Regions from separate parts of the Enterobacter oligotrophicus genome, predicted to be linked through region 3. Evidence: predicted binding sites of a transcription regulator. Region 3 holds the regulator's gene; each other region holds the start of a gene.
The links. Region 3 encodes LexA, which represses DNA repair genes until DNA is damaged. Its sites were predicted from a motif close to TNCTGTATGTACATACAGNA; they were not measured.
Positions count from the first base shown of each region.

Region 1: the regulator LexA is predicted to act here: its motif matches at 2,954-2,973, upstream of sulA (SOS-induced cell division inhibitor SulA).
Region 2: the regulator LexA is predicted to act here: its motif matches at 2,071-2,090, upstream of umuD (translesion error-prone DNA polymerase V autoproteolytic subunit).

Region 1 is NZ_AP019007.1:4,175,135-4,180,958, reverse strand. Features, by position in the region: gene EoCCA6_RS19935 (YccF domain-containing protein) at 1-11, shown strand, start outside; gene yccS (YccS family putative transporter) at 31-2,193, shown strand; gene EoCCA6_RS19925 (TfoX/Sxy family DNA transformation protein) at 2,150-2,776, opposite strand; gene sulA (SOS-induced cell division inhibitor SulA) at 2,994-3,503, shown strand; gene ompA (porin OmpA) at 3,859-4,911, shown strand; gene matP (macrodomain Ter protein MatP) at 4,975-5,427, opposite strand; gene EoCCA6_RS19905 (AAA family ATPase) at 5,614-5,824, shown strand, end outside.
Region 2 is NZ_AP019007.1:89,808-95,631, reverse strand. Features, by position in the region: gene fhuE (ferric-rhodotorulic acid/ferric-coprogen receptor FhuE) at 1-290, shown strand, start outside; gene umuC (translesion error-prone DNA polymerase V subunit UmuC) at 371-1,633, opposite strand; gene umuD (translesion error-prone DNA polymerase V autoproteolytic subunit) at 1,617-2,051, opposite strand; gene EoCCA6_RS00475 (M24 family metallopeptidase) at 2,208-3,596, opposite strand; gene EoCCA6_RS00470 (aldo/keto reductase family oxidoreductase) at 3,699-4,565, opposite strand; gene tcp (methyl-accepting chemotaxis citrate transducer) at 4,708-5,824, shown strand, end outside.
Region 3 is NZ_AP019007.1:2,778,908-2,784,731, forward strand. Features, by position in the region: gene ubiA (4-hydroxybenzoate octaprenyltransferase) at 1-743, shown strand, start outside; gene plsB (glycerol-3-phosphate 1-O-acyltransferase PlsB) at 834-3,254, opposite strand; gene EoCCA6_RS13295 (diacylglycerol kinase) at 3,409-3,777, shown strand; gene lexA (transcriptional repressor LexA) at 3,886-4,494, shown strand; gene dinF (MATE family efflux transporter DinF) at 4,559-5,824, shown strand, end outside.

The DNA of each region.
Region 1 (5,824 bases), 1.4 Mb from region 3:
GTTTTCAGTGAATAAGGACAGGCCGCGCTCATGCTAAGCCCACTGCTTCGCCGTTACACCTGGAACAGTAACTGGCTCTATAACGTCAGGATTTTTATTGCCCTCTGCGGCACGGTTGCCCTGCCGTGGTGGCTGGATGATGTAAAACTGACTATCCCGCTGACCCTTGGCGTGGTAGCCGGGGCGCTTGCCGATCTTGATGACCGTCTGGCCGGACGTTTGCGTAACCTGGTCATCACTCTGGTCTGTTTCTTTATAGCCTCAGCGTCCGTTGAGTTGCTGTTCCCCTGGCCCTGGCTTTTTGCGCTGGGGCTTACGCTTTCAACCAGCGGGTTTATTCTGCTTGGCGGGCTTGGGCAGCGCTACGCCACCATCGCGTTTGGTGCCCTGCTGATTGCTATCTATACCATGCTCGGTGTCTCTCTTTACGATCAGTGGTATCAGCAACCCGTTCTGCTGTTGGTGGGGGCGATCTGGTATAACCTGCTGACCCTGACCGGACACCTTATTTTTCCGGTTCGGGCGCTGCAGGATAACCTCGCGCGCAGTTACGAGCAGCTGGCTCAGTATCTTGAATTAAAGTCACGTTTGTTTGACCCGGATATTGAAGAGGAGAGCCAGGCACCGCTTTACGATCTGGCGCTGGCGAACGGCCAACTGGTGGCAATGCTTAACCAGACAAAAGCCTCGCTGCTTACTCGTCTGCGCGGCGATCGGGGTCAGCGTGGCACCCGAAGAACACTGCATTACTATTTTGCCGCCCAGGATATTCATGAACGTGCCAGTTCATCGCATGTCCAGTATGCAGCCCTGCGCGAGAAGTTCCGCTATAGCGACGTCATGTTCCGTTTCCAGCGCTTACTGTCGATGCAATCTCAGGCCTGTCAGCAGCTGGCGCGCTCAATCCTGTTGCGTACACCGTACCAGCATGACCCACGTTTTGAGCACGCTTTCAGCCACCTTGATGCAGCCCTCGATCGCGTTCAGGCGAGTGGGACATCACCAGAGCACATCAAAGCGCTGGGATTCCTGCTCAATAATCTGCGTGCGATTGATGCCCAACTGGCAACCATTGAATCCGAACAGGCAATGGCGATGCCACGCAGCGACACGGAGAACCAGCTTGCGGACGACAGTCTGCACGGCGTTAGCGATATATGGCTGCGCCTGAGCCGCCACTTTACGCCAGAATCGGCGCTCTTTCGCCATGCGGTGCGGATGTCACTGGTACTGTGCGTAGGCTATGCCTTTATTCAGATAACCGGCTTGCAGCACGGTTACTGGATCTTACTGACCAGCCTGTTTGTCTGCCAGCCCAACTACAACGCCACCCGCCACCGCCTTGCGCTGCGTATTATCGGCACGCTGGTGGGCGTCGCTATCGGGCTACCGGTGCTGTGGTTCGTGCCCTCGGTTGAAGGACAGCTTATTCTCATCGTCATCACCGGCGTGTTGTTCTTTGCCTTTCGTAATGTGCAGTACGCACATGCCACCATGTTTATCACGCTGTTGGTTCTGCTGTGCTTTAACCTGTTGGGTGAAGGGTTTGAAGTCGCCCTGCCCCGCGTGATCGATACGCTGATCGGCTGTGCTATTGCCTGGGCGGCAGTGAGCTTTATCTGGCCTGACTGGCGTTTTCGCAATTTGCCGCGCGTGACAGACAGAGCAATGAATGCAAACTGTCGCTACCTGGATGCCATTCTTGAGCAGTATCACCAGGGCCGCGATAACCGCCTGGCCTACCGTATCGCCCGTCGCGATGCGCATAACAGCGATGCTGAACTCGCGTCAGTAGTTTCAAATATGTCCACAGAGCCGCGCGCGACTGCAGAGATACGTGAAACCGCGTTTCGCCTGCTCTGCCTGAACCATACGTTTACCAGCTATATCTCTACGCTGGGTGCCCATCGCGAGAAACTGACCAATCCGGGTATCTTGTCCCTTCTCGATGACGCCGTCTGCTACGTCGATGACGCCCTTCATCATCGGCCTGCCGATGAACCCCGTGTGCAGCAGTCGCTGGACGACCTGACTCAGCGTATTGCGCATCTCGATCCAGGCTCCGACAGCAAAGCTCCACTGGTCCTTCAGCAAATCGGCCTGCTTATTGCTCTGCTGCCGGAAATTTGCCGACTACAACAGCAGATCGCTACCTGGCGGAATGACTCTCCTGAGCCTCAGGCAGTGCATTAAACCATTCCGTTAGCTCCCGGCGAATGTCCGCCGGGAGCGCCGCTTCGTGCATTCCCTCAATTGCCCCTTCAAGCGCAAACAGCACCTTAATGCTCAGCCCCTTATTTTTTGATCGTATTTTCAGCCAGCTCGTTTTTGCGCCCAGTTCCCGTAACGTCTCTTCATTTGTTATACCCGCTTCACAGAGCAGAACTTCAATCTGAAATGTCAGGTTCGGCAGATCTTTAAGCCGATTCCGCTGGTGACGCTGATACCGCTCTTTTCTGGCCGCATCAAGTGCAGACGATGAAAGTTTGAGCAGCTCATCCCTGTTCTGCCAAAGCCCGTCATCCACGCGGTAATAGTTAAGAAGGACAGGACGGCCCCGCTTCATTAACGTCAAAAATGAAGAGGCGTGTTTTACACAGTATTTTGCGCTCTCTTCACAGGCCCGAAGATAGAGCTCCCCGTCCGACACCATGGCGAAAACCGCATCATCCACCGCAAGGGTATATCCTCCAAAAAGCGCGCGATGATGAATTTCCCCTAATGGAGAAAGGTATTCCTGCGATTTATAAATCCGATCATAAGATATCTTTTTCATGATATTTCCCTTCAAAATCATAAAGTAACAACATATTTTCTTACTAGCGGATCCGTTAGCAGGAAAATAGGCAACTTATTGCCTGTGAGCAAGATGATTTTTCGAGGCACGCCATTAATGAGTGAAATTTGCGAGTCGCTTTCCGAAAATGAGGTTGATCTTTATGCATACAGGGGTTACTGTATATCCATACAGTAACTACAGGGCTGGAATGAATATGTACACTTCAGGCTATGCAAATCGCTCAATCTCTCTTTCTTCTACCGCTGACACTGTCGCGCAGAAATCTGTCGGGCGCGTTTCAACCGGGCTTATTAGTGAAGTGGTTTATCGTGAAGACCAGCCCCTGTTGACACAACTCTTATTACTGCCACTATTACAGCAGCTTGGCCAACAGTCCCGTTGGCAGCTTTGGCTGACGCCACAGCAAAAATTGAGCCGTGAATGGCTTCTCTCCGCAGGGCTGCCGCTGGCAAAGGTGATGCAGATTAACCAACTCCCGCCCTGCGATACGGTTGAGTCAATGATCCGCGCATTACGCACCGGAAATTACAGTGTGGTGATTGGTTGGTTATCGGATGAGCTGACGGAAGAAGAGCATTATCGGCTCACGGAAGCGGCAGAAGAGGGAAATGCGATCGGGTTTATTATGCGACCTGTCCGGGCAGATTCTCACCGCAAAGGACAACTTTCCGGGCTAAAAATTCACTCTAATTTGTATCACTAAGCCATTTTAAGAGTTTTCCTGGAATTTTTTTTGACCTCAGGATTGGAAAAAAGTTCCAGGTGACAAAACTGCGGCAAGGCTTGTCTGGAGCGGTTCTTCTTAATTTTACTGCACAAAATTCGTTCTAAAAATGTTAAATATTAGGTATACGGAACTTTTTTTTTCATATGCCTGACGGACTTCACACTTGTAAGTTTTCAGCTACGTTGTAGACTTTACATCGCCAGGGGTGCTCGGCCTAAGCCGAAGATATCGGTAGAGTTATAGTTGACCACGCCCCCCGGTGAAGGATTTAACCGTGATTTCTCTGTTGAGATTTACATGGCGAATTTTGGATGATAACGAGGCGCAAAAAATGAAAAAGACAGCTATCGCGATTGCAGTGGCACTGGCTGGCTTCGCTACCGTAGCGCAGGCCGCTCCGAAAGATAATACCTGGTATGCAGGTGGTAAACTGGGCTGGTCTCAGTTCCATGACACTGGCTGGTACAACAGCGCTAACAACAACGACGGCCCTACTCATGAGAGCCAGCTCGGTGCAGGCGCGTTCGGTGGCTATCAGGTTAACCCGTATGTTGGTTTTGAAATGGGTTACGACTGGTTAGGTCGTATGCCATACAAAGGCGACACCGTTAATGGCGCTTTCAAAGCTCAAGGCGTACAGCTGACCGCTAAACTGGGTTACCCAGTAACTGACGATCTGGACGTGTACACCCGTCTGGGCGGCATGGTATGGCGTGCTGACTCCAGCAACAGCGTTGCTGGCGACGACCACGACACGGGCGTTTCCCCAGTATTCGCTGGTGGCGTTGAATGGGCAATGACCCGTGACATCGCTACCCGTCTGGAATACCAGTGGGTTAACAACATCGGCGACGGCAACACCGTTGGTGTTCGTCCAGACAACGGCATGCTGAGCGTAGGTGTTTCCTACCGTTTCGGTCAGCAGGAAGAAGCTGCGCCAATCGCGCCAGCTCCGGCTCCAGCACCAGAAGTACAGACCAAGCACTTCACTCTGAAGTCTGACGTTCTGTTCAACTTCAACAAAGCGACGCTGAAACCAGAAGGTCAGCAGGCACTGGATCAGCTGTACACCCAGCTGAGCAACCTGGACCCTAAAGATGGTTCCGTAGTAGTTCTGGGCTTCACCGACCGTATCGGTTCTGACGCTTACAACCAGGGTCTGTCTGAGAAACGTGCTCAGTCCGTTGTTGATTACCTGGTATCTAAAGGTATCCCAGCTAACAAGATCTCCCCACGTGGTATGGGCGAATCTAACCCAGTTACTGGCAACACCTGTGACAACGTGAAAGCTCGCGCTGCACTGATCGACTGCCTGGCACCAGATCGTCGCGTTGAGATCGAAGTTAAAGGCATCAAAGACGTTGTAACTCAGCCAGCGGCATAAGTTATCGTCTTAAAAAAAACCCCGCACTGCGGGGTTTTTTATTGTCTGAAGAAAAGGAAGAGATTACTTCTTGCCAAGAAGAGCCTGAAGATCGTTCTTCAGTGTCGACATTTGACTGGCATACTTTTCTTTATGCTCAGCATCTTCAATCAGCTGCACAATCGTTTCCGATAATGTTTTCCCGCGACGCTGCGCAAGCCCTGCCAGTCTCTGCCAGACCATAAACTCCAGATCGATAGACTTCTTGCGGGTATGCTGATGCTCAGCATTAAAATGCCGTTTGCGACGCGCACGGATAGTTTGCTTCATCCGGTTTAACAGCGCCGGATTGATATGCTTCGCTATCCAGCTATTGACCTGTACCGGTTCGTTTTCGAGGGTCAGCAACATATCCACGGCCTCTTGTGCCGCGCTGGCTTCGATGTAGCAGGTGATCAGTTCACCTTCACGGTGCTTCTTGACCAGGTACTTCCATTTCCAGCCGCTTTCGAGGTTTTCCAGTTGTTGATATTTCATTGCGATCTCAGTGTTACCATGTAACTCTGTTCAGAATATCAGTTTTTTAGCAATCTGCTGAAAAGAAATCATATCCTGTGAAACATGACAGAAGATTCACTCGCCGAAATCCCCATTCCTGCATGGGCAGAAACCACCGCTTACGGTATACTCCACGGTTTTACATCTGACTAAAAAACATCGACTTTGACCATTACGAAACTAGCATGGCGTGACCTGGTTCCGGATACGGAAAGCTATCAGGAACTGTTTGCACAGCCAGACCTCGCAAAAGAACACGAATTTATACTTAGCGATACACAACCGCGTTTGCATTACGCACTGGAGCAGGTGTTAAGCCCGTGGGCTACATCTCCCTTCATGCTGCTCAAAGCCCCGGAAGAAGCCGAGTATTTGA
Region 2 (5,824 bases), 1.8 Mb from region 3:
TCAGCCGCTATCGTGTGCCGGTGCTTCCTGACCTCACCGTAGGCGGTGGCGTTAACTGGCAGAACCGGGTGTATACAGATGTCACCGGCCCGGATGGAGAGACCCAACGCCTGTATCAGGGAAGCTACCCGTTGGTTGATCTGTTCGCACAATATCATCTGACTAAACAGCTGGCGGTGCAGGCTAACGTCAGAAACCTGTTCGATCGGGAATACTACTCTTATCTTGATGACTCCGCGGTTTATGGCGAACCGCGTAGCGTCTCGGTGAGCATGAGCTACGCCTTCTGACCGAATCGTCTCACGTTGACGCCCTGTGCCACAGGGCGTCGCGACATCCCTGGGCACAAAGCCAGCGACATCGTCATCCTCTACCTCACGACCAACAACTCCTCATATCTCGTCGTATACGCCGGTGACAGCATTTCGCGCTTCATCGCCCAGGGTTTCTCAATCCCCTGCCCGGCAAACCACACCTTCCCTCTCCCGGAGTGATTCAGGCTGTCGATCATCTCCATCAAAGCTGCACTGTTTGCGCGCGGACGACTGTCATCAAACAAGTTGAGCTGTGCAACGCCACTACTGAAAAAATCCGCCAGCATCACCCCTGCCTTCATATAGCGATATCCGTCAACCCATATACGCTCCAGAGCGCTGGTCGCGGCCCGCACAATGTCGCGCGTATCATTTGACGGCGTCAGCAGGATCGCCGAGGCCTGGTTGCCGTAATACACTTCATTGTCTGCGTGCGGGCTGGTGCGCAGAAACACGCTAATAAGACGACAATACTGGCGCTCACCGCGCAGCTTTTCCGCCGCGCGTTCAGCGTAAGCGCAAATGGCCTGATGCATCTCAACGTATTCCGTAATGCGGTATCCGAAAGAGCGGCTACAGACAATCTGCTGTTTGGTCGGGCTAAACTCTTCCAGTTCAAGACAGCGTTCACCGCGAAGCTCGCGCGCCGTGCGCTCCAGAACGACATTAAAATGCTTTCGGATCACCCACAACGAGCTTTTTGCCAGGTCCAGCGCGGTGATTATTCCCATAGCGTTAAGTTTTTTCGTGATGCGTCGCCCGACGCCCCACACCTCTTCCACCGGAACAATCGCCAGCAATTTTCGCTGCCGCTCGCGATCCGAGAGATCAACCACCCCGCCGGTGCCTCGCCATTTTTTTGCCGCATGGTTAGCCAGTTTTGCCAGCGTCTTCGTTGGCGCAATCCCCACGCCAACGTGTAGTCCGGTGTTTTTAAACACCTGATTACGCATTTGCTGGCCAAACGCTTGCAGCGGCATACAGTTATTGATGCCGGAGACATTCACAAACGCCTCATCGATGGAGTAGATCTCTATCGCCGGGGCGAGATCGGTCAACGTCTGCATCACGCGGCTGCTGAGATCGGCATACAGCGCATAGTTTGAACTAAAGACGTACACCCGCGAAGGATAGCCCTTCTCCTTGAATTTAAAGTACGGTTCACCCATTTTTATGCCGAACTGCTTTGCCTCCTTCGAAAGTGAAATAATGCAGCCGTCGTTATTGGACACCACGACGATAGGCTTTCCTTTCAGATCGGGGCGAAACACCGTCTCACAGGAGGCGTAGAAACTATTGACATCAACCAGCGCGAACATGTTTATGCGTTTTGAGCGTATGGGTGACGACACCGAAGATCTGCAACTCTTCTTCAGACTGAAACGTAATAGGCTGATAGCGGGCATTGTGCGGAACCAGCCTCAGCACCGGACGGGTTTGTAGCTCTTTCACCGTAAATTCTCCGGCCACGGCTGCCACAACGATATCGCCATGCCCGGCGTCCAGTGAACGATCGACCACCAGCAGGTCGCCGTCGCCAATCCCTGCCCCGATCATGGAATCCCCGCTGACCTTCACAAAGTACGTCGCGCTGGGATGCCTTACCGCCAGCCGGTTAAGATCGAGACGATCTTCAATATAATCCTGCGCCGGGCTTGGAAAGCCACAGGCAACGCGCTCGACAAACAGCGGTAATTCAACGTATTGCCGGGGGTGATAAGAAAAGAGAGTGCTCATAAATGCCTTTCCTGCTTTGTACTGTATATAAATACAGTATTACGGATTGCTGGCAGGGATCAAGGCACTTTCCGGACTTACAACGCAAACGTATTGAACTCTGAGGAGATTTAATTCAGGCATCTGACCCGGCACACCATGCCGGGTCAGGTATGGTCAGCAGGTAAACGCTTTATCCTTCGCAAGCAAGAAAGGCCGTAAATAGGCGACCGTACTGGATAGCGGAATGACGTCGTCACTCAGTTTAACGTTAAGCACGTCAACGATATACCGCTTACGGGTTTCGATGCGCGCCCAAAGTTCAGGCCAGGCACGCCGGATCTCAGCCTGAAGTTCACGATCCGCCAGGGCAATACTCTCCTCAGCGCTGGTGCCCGTATATCCCTTCACGGACGGAATAATATCGATCTGCAGGATCATGCCGCTTTTTAGCGTTTGTGTAGAGTGTTTAAAAATGGGGGATGACATCCACTCTTCGTCGGCGCTGAGATGGCCCGGATTCAGATGCCAGCCGTATTTCTCTTTAGGAAGAACATTCTCAATAAGTGAATATATTTCGCCACCTTTCATGCCGATGTGGATATTTTCAAGCCACGTCACGATGGCAGCGAAATAAGGTTTTGCTACACGATTGAGATAATCTTTCTGCGTTGTCGGCAGCTCACTTTCGTCGGCAATGATGAACCCGGTACGGCTGGATAATCCGCCTTTAAAACCGGTAGTCATGGAAAGCGGTTGACCTCGTTGCAATGGCTTGTATGTCGGATAAAGATTCGCTTTTTCAAAGCGTTGCCCGGCTGCCGCGATGGTCACGACCGTATTGTACTGGCCTTCCGCCGTAAGATAATGGCCTAACTCTGCCTCGCGAATACCTGGCTCAACGGCATTCATGGCGTTCAGCATGCAGGTCGAGGCGAGGTTTGCGCCATACTCGTAGTGCGCGATTTCGTTGGCGTTATTAGTGATACGCGCGCCCTTATCTCCGCCAATAAAAAGATGCGCGGCGTTTTCAATGACCGCACCGGCAGAAACACTGTTTCTGATGGCATCAACAATAAAACAGGGTAAATCAAAGAACTGCTTATTATCTGCGTGGGTCGCGGTAAACATTTTCCAGCCCACTAACCCAATGCGCGCCAGGTTTTGCAGACCCAGTTCATGGAATAACGCTTCCAGTGGTTTTTCGTTATCCATTGGCTGATTGGGCAATGAGAAATAAGGGCTATGCTTCAGCGCCACCGGAATGCGCGAATGCGCCGCCATTTTGAGATTTTCATTGCCGAGAATAACGGCCGCCTCCCCGCTCTTCTTCAGAACCAGCAGTCCCTCTTCAAAACGAGGAATAAAACCGGTCAGATATTCGAAATTGCTGCCGTGCTCTTTGTCGGCATAAATAATCAGCGCGTCAAACCCTTCAGCCTTCATGCCTATAAGAAGTTTGTCTTTACGTGTCTGAATGGTGGCATCCGAGAGCGGCACGGGCGGCACATCCGGAAATCCCTGTGGCGCGGGTATGGCCTGCAACTTCACTGTCTTAAAATCCATATTCTATCCTTCACGTTTGGATGGTAGCCGTCAGAACGACCAGATGGGGTATGCAGAAACACAAAGCCCGGATGCTCCCGTCGGGCTTTGCCCATGCAGTGGTTAATCTACCAGCGAATTCAGCGTAGCAAGCGCGTCAGGTGGCAACACCAGATCTGCCGCAGCCAGGTTTTGCCGCAGATGCGCCACGGATGATGTGCCGGGGATCAGCAGAATATTCGGCGAACGCTGCAGCAGCCATGCCAGCGCGACCTGCATTGCCGTTGCGCCCAGCGAATCTGCAACCGCCTGCAGTCCGGAAGATTGTAGCGGTGTAAACCCGCCCAGCGGGAAGAACGGCACATACGCAATCCCCTGCTGCGCAAGCGAATCAACCAGCGCGTCATCGCCGCGATTCACAATGTTGTACATGTTCTGTACGCAAACAACGGACACGATCTTCTGCGCTTCCGCGACCTGAGCAGCGGTTACGTTGCTCAGCCCGATATGGCGGACCAGCCCCTGCTGCTGCAGCTCCGCGAGCGTCGTCAGCGGCTCTGCAATCGATCCTTCTGCCGGGCCGTGCGTACTAAACATGATCCGCAAATTGACCACGTCCAGCACATCCAGCGCCAGATTACGCAGGTTGTCATGCACCGCCTGCGTCAGCTCTTGCGGCGAAAAGGCGGGTAGCCAGGAAGCATCATCGCCACGCCGGGCACCAATCTTGGTCACAATAGTCAAATCGTCCCGATACGGATGAAGTGCCTCGCGAATAAGCTGATTGGTGACATGTGGGCCGTAAAAATCACTGGTATCAATGTGATTAACGCCCGACGCCACCGCCTCGCGGAGCACCGCCAGCGCCGCCTCTTTATCCTTCGGCGGGCCGAAAACCCCAGGCCCGGCAAGCTGCATCGCACCATAGCCGAGCCGCTTAACAGTTCGAGTTCCTAAGGCATATGTTCCGCTTTTATCAGTGCTACTCATGTCGACCTTCCTCATAAAAATGATCCGGATTTACAACAGGTTCCGTGACGGAACCATTAGTTAAGCAATAGTTAAATTAAAGTTTAATTTCGCTACGACGATAGTAGTTGTGTAACCCCTGCCTCTATAACGGACGACCGCTATGCTGAAAAATCTGCACGTGATTACCGGTATTATCTTTGCTCTCACCATATTCTGTCTGCTGCAAGTTGTCACGGGAGGGTTGTTCTACTCCGCCGTTAACAACGATCGCCATAATTTCCAGAACTCCGGCGTTCTGAATGCCCAGCAGGAAAGCCTGAGCGACAGCGTCAATACACTGGTCAAAACACGCGTTACCATCACACGCGTGGCGATCCGCTACCTGAAAAACCAGCGCGATCCTGCCTCCCTGGCTGCTATCAACACGCTGCTGGGTACGGCCAGTGAGTCCCTGACTAAAGCCGAAGCCTATAACAAAGACTGGCAGAAAATGCCGCAGGTTAACGGCCAAAACGCGGCATTAACCGAGGAGATGCAGAAATCCTGGAATCAGATGCATGAAGTGATGCGTCTGTCGATTGAGTATCTGCGTGCAGACAATTATCAGGCGTATGGCGACCTGGATGCCCAGCAGGCGCAGGATGATATGGAAGCGGTCTACAACCGCTGGCGCGCCGAAAACAACACGTTACTTAAAGCTGCCGCCGAAGAAAATCAGAGCAGCTTTACCCAGATGCAGTGGACGCTGGCAGCCATTTTCCTGGCCGTTATCGCCGTACTGGTGGTGATCTGGCAGGGTTTACAATACCTGCTGTTAAAACCGCTCAAAACCATTATGAACCACATCCGTACCATCGCGGGGGGCGATCTCACGCAAAATGTCGATATCTCTGGCCGCAATGAAATGGGCCAGCTGGCAGCCGGTCTTCATGAGATGCAGCTGTCGCTGGTGAGCACGGTCAGCGCTGTGCGCGGTAGCACTGACGCCATCTACACTGGCGCAGGCGAAATTGCAGCCGGAAGCAATGACCTCTCCGCCCGTACCGAGCAGCAGGCCGCCTCGCTGGAGGAGACCGCCGCCAGCATGGAAGAGCTGACCGCAACGGTTAAGCAGAACTCCGATAACGCCCGACAGGCCACGCTGCTGGCAAAAAATGCCTCTGAAACCGCCGCGCGCGGTGGTCGCGTGGTCGATAACGTTGTTCGCACTATGACCGAAATTGCCGACAGTTCACAGCAAATTGCGCATATTACCGGCGTGATTGACAGCATCGCGT
Region 3 (5,824 bases):
TGCCGCCGCTGTGGATACTGGCGGTATTTGTGGCGGGCGTCTGGCTGATGCGTGCAGCGGGCTGCGTGGTGAACGACTATGCGGATCGGAAATTTGACGGGCACGTCAAACGTACCGCCAGCCGTCCTCTGCCGAGTGGGCAGGTCACTGAGAAAGAGGCCCGGACGCTGTTTGTGGTGCTGGTGCTGCTTTCGTTCCTGCTGGTGTTAACGCTCAACACCATGACCATCCTGCTCTCCGTTGCTGCGCTGGCGCTCGCCTGGGTCTACCCGTTTATGAAGCGCTATACCCATCTTCCGCAGGTGGTGCTGGGTGCGGCGTTCGGCTGGTCGATTCCGATGGCGTTTGCTGCCGTTAGCGAATCTGTACCGCTCAGTTGCTGGCTAATGTTCCTGGCGAATATTCTCTGGGCTGTCGCTTACGATACACAGTATGCGATGGTCGATCGTGACGATGACCTGAAAATTGGCATCAAATCGACCGCCATTCTGTTTGGCCGTCATGACAAACTGATCATCGGTATCCTGCAGGTGGCGGTGCTGGTGCTGATGGTGGTGATTGGTCGTCTGAACGGGCTGAACTGGGCGTTTTACTGGTCGGTGCTGGTGGCGGGGCTGCTGTTTGCGTACCAGCAAAAGCTGATCGCGAAGCGCGAACGTGAAGCGTGCTTTAAAGCGTTTCTGAATAATAACTACGTCGGGCTGGTGCTGTTTCTGGGGCTGGCGATGAGTTACTTCTCATAAAAAAGCCGGGTGGCAGCTTCGCCTTACCCGGCCTACGATTTAGCAGAACATGTAGGCCGGGTTAGCGTTAGCGCCACCCGGCTTTTAACGTCACTCGCCCTGCGTCGCACTCTCGATCGTTAAACGCACATCCGACGTAATCAGGTCTGCCAGCATCTGGTAAACCTTCAGCGTCTCTTCCGGCTCGGCATCGCCCGTATCACTGATAAACCCTTCATCACGCAGCGTCAGCACCAGAGAACTGAATACCGCTTTATCGAAGAATTCCGGTGCGTTAATGCCGTGCAGAACGGACAGGCGCTGTGCCAGCGTCCGGCTCTCTTTTTCCAGCGTTCCGCGGTTGATGGACGGGTTCGCGCTCAGCAACCAGAAGGTGATCGCATAACGCTGCAGCGTTTCGCGCGCACCGGCCGCCAGCAGTTGCAGGGTACGAGAGCGCGATGGATTGATGTTCAGCTCATCGTTGTTGATGGTGATAAGCCCCTGACGGCGCATCTCTTCCATCATTTTATTAAGCTCTACCGCCAGCTCATCTTTACTCCAGCGCAGGAACAACTCCGCTTTCAGCATCGGATAGATGGCCTCAATGTGGCGCAGCAGCTCCTGACGCGAAATACGACGATGCTGGGTAATGATGGCCGCCATTAAAGATGGCAGCATCAACATATGCGTAATGTTGTTGCGATAGTAGGTCATCAGCACCGCCTGCTCGCGCGGCAGAATGATGATGTCACCAATCGTATCTTTCTCGACCTCAAACTTGTTCATCTGCAGCGCGTGATCGATAAGCTCGCTGGCAGTCGCAGACGGCACGGTAGAGTCGATGGAATACGGCACGTTACGCATGATGTCCAGGTAGCAATCAAGCTGCTCGGTCAGTTGCTCACGCGTCAGTGAACGCTGGCGTGAGGCCAGCAGCGCGGTACAGCACAGGTTCATGGCGTTTGCCGCACCTGCGTTGTTAATACGCACCATCAGCTCAGCAGCAATGCCATTAACCGTTGGCGTCAGCCAGGCCGGGCGTACTGCTTCGATAGGATCGATAGACTCGCGCCACTCCGGGACATGATTGTTCAGGTACGTCATCAGCGGCATTGGCTCGCCAAAGTTCACGTAGCCCTCGCCGAGGTTGCGCAGCTTGCTCAGGCCGCGCAGCATTTGCGGCAGGCTCTCTTTTTCTTTGGTCGCACCGCGCAGCTCTTTGGCGTAGGTACCTACTTCCATCACGTGCTCATAGCCGATGTAAATGGGCACCAGCGTGATCGGACGGGTTCCACCGCGCAGCATCGCCTGGATGGTCATCGACAGCGTGCCGGTCTTCGGATCGAGCAGACGACCGGTACGGGAGCGGCCGCCCTCCACGAAATATTCAACGGAATAACCGCGGCTAAACAGCTCGCCGAGATATTCACGGAAAACGGTGGAGTAGAGCTTGTTGCCCTTAAAGGTACGACGAATAAAGAATGCACCCAGCCGACGGAAGATCGGGCCTGCCGGCCAGAAATTCAGGTTGATACCGGCAGCGATGTGCGGCGGCACCAGCCCCTGGTGATACAACACGTAGGAGAGCAGCAGATAGTCCATGTGACTGCGGTGGCAAGGTACATAGACAATCTCGTGGCCGTCGTGCGCCAGCTGACGCACGCGCTCGGCGTTGTGGACGTTAATGCCCTGATAGAGGCGGTTCCACGTAAAGCCCAGGATACGATCGGAGAGACGAATCATCTCGTAGGAGAAGTTCGCGGCGATCTCTTCCATCAGCGCGATGGCATTCTGCTGTGCTTTCTCGTGCGAAATTTTCTTGCTGCGCGCTTCGTCTTCTACCGCGCGGGCAATCGCTTTGGAGGCCAGCAGCTTATTGAACAGATCCTGACGTGCCGGGAGGCGTGGGCCTACAGCAGCCAGACGCTGGCGGGCAAAGTGCATACGCGCCACGCGCGCCAGTTTCTGCGCGATGATCTTGTCGGTGCCGTGCTCGTCCGCCATGCGGCGCAGCGAGACGGAAGGGGAGAAACGCACGAAGCTGTCGCGCCCCAGCCAGGAGACAGCGAAAAACTTCTGGATGCCGTTAAGCATGCGCAGCGGTGGATTCTCTTCGCCTTTTTCGCGACCCGGACGGCGACCGAACATCACGGAGACCGGCACCATCTGCACATCCAGATCGGGATTGCTGCGGTGCAGATCGAGGTAGTCGTGGAACAGCTTGATGGACTCTTCTTTCGGCGTGTAATAGGTAAACACGCGCGGCCCGCCGTGAATAAACACGTAGCGTGGCAGCAGAGTACCGTCAACTTCCAGCGGTTCAAGCGGATCAGGTAAATCATGCGCCAGACACTGGGCGCGAAGCGTCAGCAAGTCAGCCTTCGAGTTATAAGGCAAAACGTACATAATAGGGCGTGATGTATCGAGCCCTAATTCCAGCGCGGGTTCTGCTGGGATAGACTTACTTTTTACCAGGACGCTTAATGGTAAATTAAGTAATTTGTAGTAAATTCGTGGCCAGCCGGACATAAACGATGTAAAGCCTCTGGTTAATAATGCAATTGCGGCGCAAGGATAACAGAAAGCGCGCAAAATTTCTGTTGTTACCCGTCATACTTCAGGCGGCAGCAAAACGTGCTGTCGCTATAGTTACTGACGCTATTTCCAATAAAAGGTTCTTTTAATGGCCAATAATACCACCGGGTTAACCCGAATCATCAAAGCTGCCGGCTATTCATGGAAAGGTTTCCGTGCCGCGTGGGTCAATGAAGCCGCTTTTCGCCAGGAAGGGGTCGCCGCTATCGTCGCGGTTGTTATCGCCTGTTTCCTTGATGTTGATGCTATAACCCGCGTTCTTCTCATTGGCTCTGTGCTTCTGGTGATGATAGTGGAAATTCTCAATAGCGCTATTGAGGCTGTTGTTGACCGTATTGGTTCTGATTTCCATGAGCTTTCTGGCCGCGCGAAAGACATGGGATCTGCTGCTGTGCTGCTGGCGATTATCACGGCGGCTATTACTTGGGTCACGCTGCTTTGGTCACATTTCCGATGAGCCTCGAGAAATAATTAAGTCCCTGGTTTTTTGTGCAGTTTTTGGTTCCAAAATCGCCTTTGACTGTATATACTCACAGCATAACTGTATATACACCCAGGGGGCGGAATGAAAGCGTTAACGACCAGGCAGCAAGAGGTGTTTGATCTCATTCGGGATCATATCGGCCAGACGGGTATGCCACCCACGCGTGCGGAAATCGCGCAGCGTCTGGGCTTCCGTTCTCCAAACGCTGCCGAAGAACACCTTAAAGCGCTGGCGCGTAAAGGCGTGATTGAGATTGTCTCTGGCGCGTCGCGCGGCATTCGTCTGCTGGTGGAAGAAGAGACGGGCATCCCACTGGTGGGCCGTGTTGCTGCGGGTGAACCTTTGCTGGCACAGCAGCATATCGAAGGCCACTATCAGGTTGATCCTGGTATGTTCAAGCCGAGCGCCGATTTCCTGCTGCGCGTCAGTGGGATGTCGATGAAAGATATCGGTATTCTTGATGGCGATCTGCTGGCGGTTCACAAAACCCAGGATGTGCGCAACGGCCAGGTTGTGGTTGCGCGTATTGATGACGAAGTCACGGTTAAGCGCCTGAAAAAACAGGGTAATACCGTGCAGTTGCTGCCGGAAAACAACGAGTTTTCCCCGATTGTGGTGGATCTCCGCGAGCAGAGTTTCTCCATTGAAGGTCTTGCTGTTGGCGTTATCCGCAACGGTGAGTGGCTGTAATCTCTTCCTGACAGGCTGCGGCACCTCCGCAGCCTGATTCATTTTTCTGTCCCGGTATTTTTTCATGTCACTGCTGACGGCTTCAGATAAAGCATTGTGGCGTCTTGCGCTGCCGATGATTTTTTCCAATATCACCGTTCCTCTGCTGGGGCTGGTGGATACGGCGGTGATTGGGCATCTGGACTCCCCGGTATACCTCGGCGGCGTGGCGATTGGCGCGACGGCGACCAGCTTCCTCTTCATGCTCCTGCTCTTTTTGCGTATGAGTACCACGGGCCTGACGGCACAGGCGTATGGTGCGAAAGATCCGTTACGGCTGGCGCGTGCACTGGTTCAGCCGCTCATTCTGGCGCTCGGCGCTGGCGCATTGATCGTTTTGTTGCGAACCCCGCTGATTGATCTGGCGCTCCATATTGTGGGTGGCAGCGAGGCGGTGCTTGAACAGGCGCGGCGCTTCCTGGAAATTCGCTGGCTTAGCGCGCCCGCTTCACTGGCGAACCTGGTTTTGCTCGGCTGGTTGCTGGGGGTTCAGTATGCCCGCGCGCCGGTCATCCTGCTGGTGGTGGGAAACCTTCTGAACATCGTACTCGACCTGTGGCTGGTGATGGGTCTGCATATGAACGTGCGGGGAGCCGCGCTGGCGACGGCGATAGCCGAATACGGCACCTTGCTCATCGGGCTGTGGATGGTCTGGCGCGTGCTGGCCATGCGTGGTATCTCCCTCGCCATGCTGAAAACCGCGTGGCGTGGCAACATTCGCAAGCTGCTGGCGCTCAACCGCGACATCATGCTTCGCTCGCTCCTGCTACAACTCTGTTTTGGTGCGTTGACCGTTTTTGGAGCACGTCTTGGGCCAGAAATTGTCGCGGTGAATGCCGTGCTGATGACATTGTTAACCTTTACCGCTTACGCGCTGGATGGTTTTGCCTATGCCGTTGAGGCGCACTCCGGGCAGGCCTATGGCGCTCGTGAAAGCGGCCAACTTCGCGAAGTCTGGCGCGCGGCCTGCCGTCAGGCGGGCATGGTCGCACTGGCATTTGCCCTGCTGTATGCCTGCTTTGGCGGGCATATTGTTGCCTTACTCACCACGTTACCGACGCTGCGAGAACTGGCGGGCCACTACATCATCTGGCAGGTGATCTTACCGGTTGTCGGTGTCTGGTGTTATTTGCTGGATGGCATGTTCATTGGTGCGACGCGGGGAACAGAGATGCGCAACAGCATGGCGGTTGCCGCGGCAGGTTTTGGGCTGACGCTGCTCACGGTTCCGTATCTGGGCAACCATGGTTTATGGCTGGCGCTCGCGGTCTTTCTCTCACTGCGGGGACTT